DNA from 3 places in the Streptomyces sp. NPDC048275 genome. Region 1 is predicted to be linked to each of the others. Evidence: riboswitches for the same ligand, from Rfam matches in the RefSeq annotation. Region 1 holds a riboswitch; each other region holds the start of a gene.
What was found. Region 1 has a riboswitch for thiamine pyrophosphate ahead of AB0D57_RS12445 (thiamine ABC transporter substrate-binding protein). Riboswitches for the same ligand answer to the same signal wherever they lie in the genome.
Positions count from the first base shown of each region.

Region 2: linked by a shared signal. The riboswitch ahead of thiO (glycine oxidase ThiO) and the one ahead of AB0D57_RS12445 (thiamine ABC transporter substrate-binding protein) in region 1 are both predicted to bind thiamine pyrophosphate.
Region 3: linked by a shared signal. The riboswitch ahead of AB0D57_RS23910 (cytosine permease) and the one ahead of AB0D57_RS12445 (thiamine ABC transporter substrate-binding protein) in region 1 are both predicted to bind thiamine pyrophosphate.

Region 1 is NZ_JBEZLR010000015.1:91,442-93,701, reverse strand. It holds gene AB0D57_RS12445 (thiamine ABC transporter substrate-binding protein) at 24-1,100, opposite strand; TPP riboswitch at 1,180-1,298, opposite strand; gene rlmN (23S rRNA (adenine(2503)-C(2))-methyltransferase RlmN) at 1,323-2,260, opposite strand, start outside.
Region 2 is NZ_JBEZLR010000004.1:124,830-127,089, reverse strand. It holds gene thiO (glycine oxidase ThiO) at 1-1,085, opposite strand, end outside; TPP riboswitch at 1,083-1,194, opposite strand; gene AB0D57_RS04515 (hypothetical protein) at 1,288-1,704, shown strand; gene AB0D57_RS04510 (FAD-dependent oxidoreductase) at 1,737-2,260, shown strand, end outside.
Region 3 is NZ_JBEZLR010000041.1:38,410-40,669, reverse strand. It holds gene AB0D57_RS23915 (maleylacetate reductase) at 1-1,062, shown strand, start outside; TPP riboswitch at 1,136-1,230, shown strand; gene AB0D57_RS23910 (cytosine permease) at 1,220-2,260, shown strand, end outside.

The sequences.
Region 1 (2,260 bases):
TTCAGCCACTTCGAGTACTTCAGTTACTTCAGTACGAGTGAGGTCCACGACTTGACCCACTGGTCACGGTTGTCGGCGATCTCGGCGGGAGCCAGGGTCTCGGGGTCCTTGGCCTGAGGACCGAACTGCGTGAACTCGGCCGGCACCTCGGCGCCCTCGACCACCGGGTACACGAACATGTTCAGCGGCATGTCCTCCTGGAACTTCTTGGAGACCAGGAAGTCGATGAGCGCCTTGCCGCCCTTCGTGTTCTTGGCGTTGCTCAGCAGCCCCGCGTACTCGACCTGCCTGAAGCAGGTGCCGCTCGCGACCCCGGTCGGCGCGGTCGTCGGCTTCGGGTCGGCGTAGATGACCTCGGCGGGCGGCGAGGAGGCGTAGGAGACCACCAGCGGCCGGTCGGCCTTGGCCTTCTTTCCGCCGGCCGACCCGGAGAACTCGTCGTTGTACGCCTGCTCCCAGCCGTCGACCACCTTCACGCCGTTGGCCTTCAGCTTCTTCCAGTAGTCGGGCCAGCCTTCGTCGCCGTACTCGGCAGCGGTCCCGAGCAGGAAGCCGAGGCCGGGCGAGGAGGTGGACGCGTTCTCCGTGACGAGCAGGTTCTTGTACGCGGGCTTGATCAGGTCGTCGAAGGAGGTCGGCGGGGCCAGCTTGTGGTCGGCGAAGTACTTCTTGTCGTAGTTGACGCAGATGTCACCGGAGTCGATCGGCGTGACCCGGTGCTTGTCCTGGTCGACCCGGTACTCCGGGAGGATCCGGTCCGAGCCGCTCGCCTCGTACGGCTGGAAGAGCCCGTTGTCGAGCGCACGGGACAGCAGGGTGTTGTCGACGCCGAAGAAGACGTCGCCCTGCGGGTTGTCCTTGGTGAGGACGGCCTTGTTCACGGCCTGCCCGGCGTCCCCGTCCTTGAGGATCCTGACCTTGTAGCCGGACTCCTTCTCGAACGCGTTCAGCACGCTCTTGGAGTAGGCGAAGGAGTCGTGACTGACGAGGGTCACGGTCTTGGAGTCCCCGGCGTCGCTGCTGTCGGCGGACCCGCACGCGGACAGCGTGACCAGGCCCAGGCCGATACCCACGGCCGTGATCGTCCTCTTGATGCTCACTGAATTCCTCCTGGGATGACCAGGAAGAGACGCGGCCCTGCCCGGGAACCGTGGGAGGTTCCCGGGCAGGGCGCAACAGCTTGAGTGATGCCCGAACTTCCTACCCAGAATGACCTGGGCAAGGTTCTGAGGGTCTGCGGCCCACCGGTGTTCCGGCTACCGCACTCTCAGCGCTGTGGCGCTCCCCTGTCGGAATATGAAGATGTACGTACCGAGCACAGGTTACCGCTCGGTGGCCGCGAGCTGACCGCACGCCCCGTCGATCTCCTGGCCCCGGGTGTCCCGGACCGTGACCGGCACCCCATGGGCCGCGATCGCCTCGACGAACGCCTTCTCGTCCTCGGGCCGCGAGGCGGTCCACTTCGAACCCGGGGTCGGGTTCAGCGGGATGAGATTGACATGCACGGGCTTGCCCTTGAGGAGCCGCCCGAGCCGGTCACCGCGCCACGCCTGGTCGTTGATGTCCCGGATGAGGGCGTACTCGATGGAGAGCCGGCGCCCCGACTTGGCCGCGTACTCCCATCCGGCGTCCAGCACCTCGCGCACCTTCCACCGCGTGTTGACGGGTACGAGGGTGTCGCGCAGCTCGTCGTCCGGTGCGTGCAGCGAGATGGCCAGCCGACACTTGAAGCCCTCGTCAGCGAACCGGTGGATGGCGGGGACGAGTCCGACCGTCGACACGGTGATACCGCGCTGCGAGAGCCCGAGCCCGTCCGGCTCGGGGTCGGTGAGAGCGCGGATCGAGCCGACCACCCGCTTGTAGTTGGCGAGCGGCTCACCCATACCCATGAAGACGATGTTGCTCAGCCGCGCCGGGCCACCCGGGATCTCGCCGTCCCGCAGCGCCCGCATGCCGTCCACGATCTGGTGCACGATCTCACCGGTGGACAGGTTCCGGTCGAGACCGGCCTGGCCGGTGGCGCAGAACGGGCAGTTCATCCCGCAGCCCGCCTGGGAGCTGATGCACATGGTCACCCGGTCCGGGTAGCGCATCAGCACGGACTCCACGAGCGTGCCGTCGAACAGCCGCCACAGAGTCTTGCGGGTGGTGTCCTGGTCGGTCGACAGATGCCGCACGACCGTCATCAGCTCGGGAAGCAGTGCCTCCTGGAGCTTGCCGCGCGCGGCGGCCGGGATGTCCGTCCACTCCGACGGGTCGT
Region 2 (2,260 bases), on a different contig from region 1:
ACGTGCGCCATCACGTCCCCGGTGACGGGCGTGAGCAGGACGCCGTTGCGGTAGTGGCCGGTGGCCAGCAGGAGCCCCTCGAGTCCGGTCGGCCCGAGCAGCGGCGCGTTGTCGGGCGAACCGGGGCGATGCCCGGCGCGCGTCTCCGTGAGCGGCAGCTCGGTGATCCCGGGGACCAGCTCATGGGCGTCGCGCAGCAGCTCGTAGACCCCGCCCGCGGTCACCGTGGTGTCCCAGCCGAGCTCCTCACTCGTGGCGCCCACGACGAGCTCGCCGTTCTCGCGCGGCACCAGATAGACCTGGCTCCCGCGCACGACGGCCCGCACGGTCCGGTTCAGGAAGGGCGCGTACCGCTGCGGCACGCTCAGCCGCAGCACCTGCCCCTTCACGGGACGCACGGGCGGCAGTACGTCGTCGGGGACGCCCGCGAGCTTCCCGCTGAGGCTTCCCGCGGCGAGCACCACCTGCCCCGCCGTCGGCCGGTCGCCGTCCGTGGTGACGACCCCGGCGGCCCGATCCCGTACGACGGTCAGCCGCTCCGCCCACGCCCGGTGGAACCTCACTCCGGCCCGCTCGCACGCTGTGACCAGGGCCTTCGCCAGCCGCCGTGGGTCGATCTGGTGATCACCGTCGACCCGGAGCCCGCCGCGCACACCGGGCGCGAGCATCGGCTCCAGACGGCGGCACTCGCGACCGCTGAGCCACTCCGAGTCGAGCCCCGACCGCTGTTGCAGGGCGTGCAGTTCGCGCAGATGGGCGCGGTCGTCGGCGTCCAGCGCGACCGCAAGCGTGCCGCACCGGCGGTAGCCGAGATCCTGGCCCGTCGCCTCGGTGAGCTCGGTCACGAAGTCGGGATAACGGCGCGCGGAGGCGAGGTTCAGGCCCAGCAGGGTCTGTTCGCCGTAATGCAGCTCGGTGACGGCGGCGAGCATTCCGGCCGCCACGCGCGCGGCTCCGCCGCCGGGCTCGGGGTCCACGACCGCGGTGGCGAACCCGCGCTGAGCGGCCCGCCAGGCCGTGACGAGACCGATGATTCCGCCCCCGATGACAAGGACGTCTGAGGTATGTGTACGTGTAGGCGACATGGGCGTCCAGCCCCTCCCTTCGCCGGCATGACCCGGATCAGGTTCGTACGGTCGGAGGCCGCCAGCCTCCCTCTCAGCCCGGTGCGTCCGGGCTCCCGCGAGTGGTTTTCTGTGCTGGGGTCCGGGGGGCGTCCCCCGGGAGATGCAGCACGTTGGCTAGCGTAGCCCGCTGCCGTATGTCTCAGTAAGGGAGCCTCCGTCCATGGCCCGTTCGCTCGACGGACTCGTCCTCGCCCCGGTCGCCGATCAGGCGCCGGGACAGGTGGGTACCCGCACCCGGTTCGCCTATCACGAGCGGGACGGCGAGATCTGGGCCGAGTACGCGGGCGGGGATGTCGTGCGGGGCCATCTCGTGGGGACGCGGGAGGGCGACCGCCTCGATTTCCGGTACGTGCAGTTGAAGCGGGGCGGCGCCACGTCCTCGGGGCACTGCGTGTCGCTCGTCGTAGAGCTTCCCGACGGGCGGCTGCGCCTGGAGGAGACCTGGGAGTGGGAGTCTCAGGCGGGCAGTGGGACGAGCGTGGTGGAACAGGTGGAGCAGGCCGGACAGGTCGAACAGGTCGAACAGATCGCACGTTCGACGGGCAATGTGGAACAGGTCACTGAGCACGTCCGCTGACTGACGGATTTTCAGGTGTCTATGGTGATCAGGTGAGCGAGCAGACGCAGGCACAGGGGCGTACGGGACGGCAGGTCGTCATCGTTGGCGCGGGCATGGCCGGAGTGCAGACCGCGGTGGCCCTGCGCGACAAGGGCTTCACCGGCGGCGTGACGCTGATCGGCGCCGAGCCCCACCAACCGTACGACCGCCCGCCGTTGTCCAAAGCGGTGCTGCTCGGCAAGGCCGAGGGCTCCGCCTTCGACGTCGACTTCGAGGCACTGGACATCGAACTGCGGCTCGGCTGCGAGGCGCTGGGCGTGCGCCCCGCGGACCATGAGCTGGACACCGAGGCCGGGCCGGTGCCGTACGACGTGCTGGTCCTGGCGACCGGGGCGGAACCGATCCAGCTGCCGGGCGCGCAGGGCGTACCCGGCGTCCATCTGCTGCGCACCCTGGACGACGCCGAGCGGCTGCGCCCCGTGCTAGCCCGGCAGCACGACATCGTGGTCGTCGGGGCGGGCTGGATCGGCGCGGAGTTCGCCACCGCGGCGCGCGAGGCCGGGTGCGCGGTGAC
Region 3 (2,260 bases), on a different contig from region 1:
TTCTCGTACGAGACTCAGCCGGCCCGCGTCGTCTTCCGGCCCGGCGCAGCGGTGTCCGCGACCCCCGGTGAGGTCGCGCGGCTCGGTCTGCACAGGGTGCTGGTGATCTGCGGCAGCCGCGGCGAGGCCACGGCGCGAGCGGTCGCGGACGCGCTGGGCGACGCCTGCGCGGGGCTGCACACCGAGGCCAGGATGCATGTACCCGTCGAGGTCGCCGACCGGGCCGTCGAGGTGGCGCGCGCGGTGGGCGCCGACGGCTGTGTCGCGGTCGGCGGAGGCTCCGCGATCGGGCTCGGCAAGGCGATCGCGCTGCGCACCGGCCTGCCCCTGATCGCCGTGCCCTCCACCTACTCCGGCTCCGAGATGACCCCGGTCTGGGGACTCACCGAGCACGGCGCCAAGCGCACCGGACGCGACCCGGCCGTCCAGCCCCGTAGCGTCGTCTACGACCCCGAACTCACCCTCTCGCTCCCCGTCCCCCTCACGGTCACCAGCGGCATCAACGCGCTCGCCCACGCCGTCGAAGCCCTGTACGCCCCCGACGTCTCGCCGCTCGTCTCGCTCATGGCCGAGGAGGGCGTCCGCGCGATGACGGGCGCCCTGCCGCTCCTCGCCGTCGCCCCCGACGACCTCGAGGCGCGAGGTCGAGCCCTGTACGGCGCCTGGCTCTGCGGCGCCTGCCTCGGCGCCACCACCATGGGCCTGCACCACAAGCTGTGCCACGTCCTCGGCGGCACCTTCGGCCTGCCGCACGCCGAGACACACACGGTGGTCCTCCCGTACGCCCTCGCGTACAACGCGCCGGCCGCACCCCAGGCGATCACCGCCCTTTCCCGCGCCCTCGGCACCGACAATGTCCCCCGTGCGCTCCGCGACCTGGCCGGAAGCCTCGGCGCCCCCCGCTCCCTCGCCGAACTCGGCCTGAAGGAGGCGGACCTGGCGGTGGCCGCGGCCGAGGCCGCCGGGCAGGCGTACCCCAACCCCCGCGAGGTCACCGCGAACGGTGTGCTGGGGCTGCTGACGGCGGCGTACGAGGGCTGGGAGCCGCGCGTCGATTCCTGATCCGCCTCCCCGGACCTCTCGCTGCGAGCCCCTCCGGTGGGGCGCGGGCGCGGACCGGGCTATCCTGACCGCCGAACCGGACACGGGGTGCCCCGCACGAGGGCTGAGATCACACCCGTTGAACCTGAACCAGTTAGGACTGGCGGAGGGATGTCTCATGTCGTTGCCGTACGCCCGTAATGAGGTGGCCGTCGGGGGCCCGCAAGGCGTTTTCGACGGGCGGATGCCCGCCGCACCCGGTGATCTGCGCGTAGAGGCGCGCGGAATCGCCCCGGTACCGGAGGACCATCGCTACGGAAGCCCCGGCCGCCTGTTCACCGTCTGGTTCGCCCCCAACCTGACCATGACCGGCGTGTTCACCGGCACCGTCGGTATCGCCCTCGGCCTGGACTTCTCGACCGCGCTCGTCGCCGTCGTCCTCGGTACCCTGCTGGGCGCCGTGCCGACTGCGTATCTGGGCACCTGGGGCAGCCAGACCGGCGCGGGACAGCTGCCGCTCGCCCGGCTGGCGTTCGGGCGGGCCGTGGTGGTGCCGGGCGCCCTGCAATGGCTGTCCTCCATCGCCTGGGACGCGCTGATCGGTCTCTTCGGCGGGGACGCCCTGGCTCAGCTGTGCGGCTGGCCGTTCTGGCTGGGCGTCCTGGTCATGATGGCGGCACAGGGGGCGCTCGGCGTCCTCGGGTACGAGGCGATCCACCGGCTCCAGACCGTGATGACCTTCGCCCTCGCCGCCGCCTTCGCCGCCCTGTCGGTGAAGCTCCTGAACGGCGCCCACCCCGCTGCCGCCGCCACCGTGCACGGCGCCGACCGGGCCGGGGCCTTCGTTCTGACCTGCACCATCGCGCTCAGCCTGGCGATGTCGTGGGCGCCGTACGCCAGCGACTTCAGCCGCTATCTGCCCCGTACGGCGTCCCGCCCGCGCATGTTCTGGTGCACCCTCCTCGGTATCGGCGTGTCCTTCGTGGCCGTCCAGGCGCTCGGCCTGTGGGGCGCGTCCGTCTTCACCGACCAGACGGCCCGGGGCGTCGACACACTGCTCGGCGGCGGCGCGCTCGGAGCATTCGGCCTGCTCGCCGTGGCGCTCGCCGCCCTGAGCAGCAACGCCATGAACGACTACAGCGGCTCGCTCGCGCTGCAGACCATGGGGCTGCGTGTGCCGCGTCCGCTCGCCGCCGCGCTGGCCGCCGCACTCGGCTTC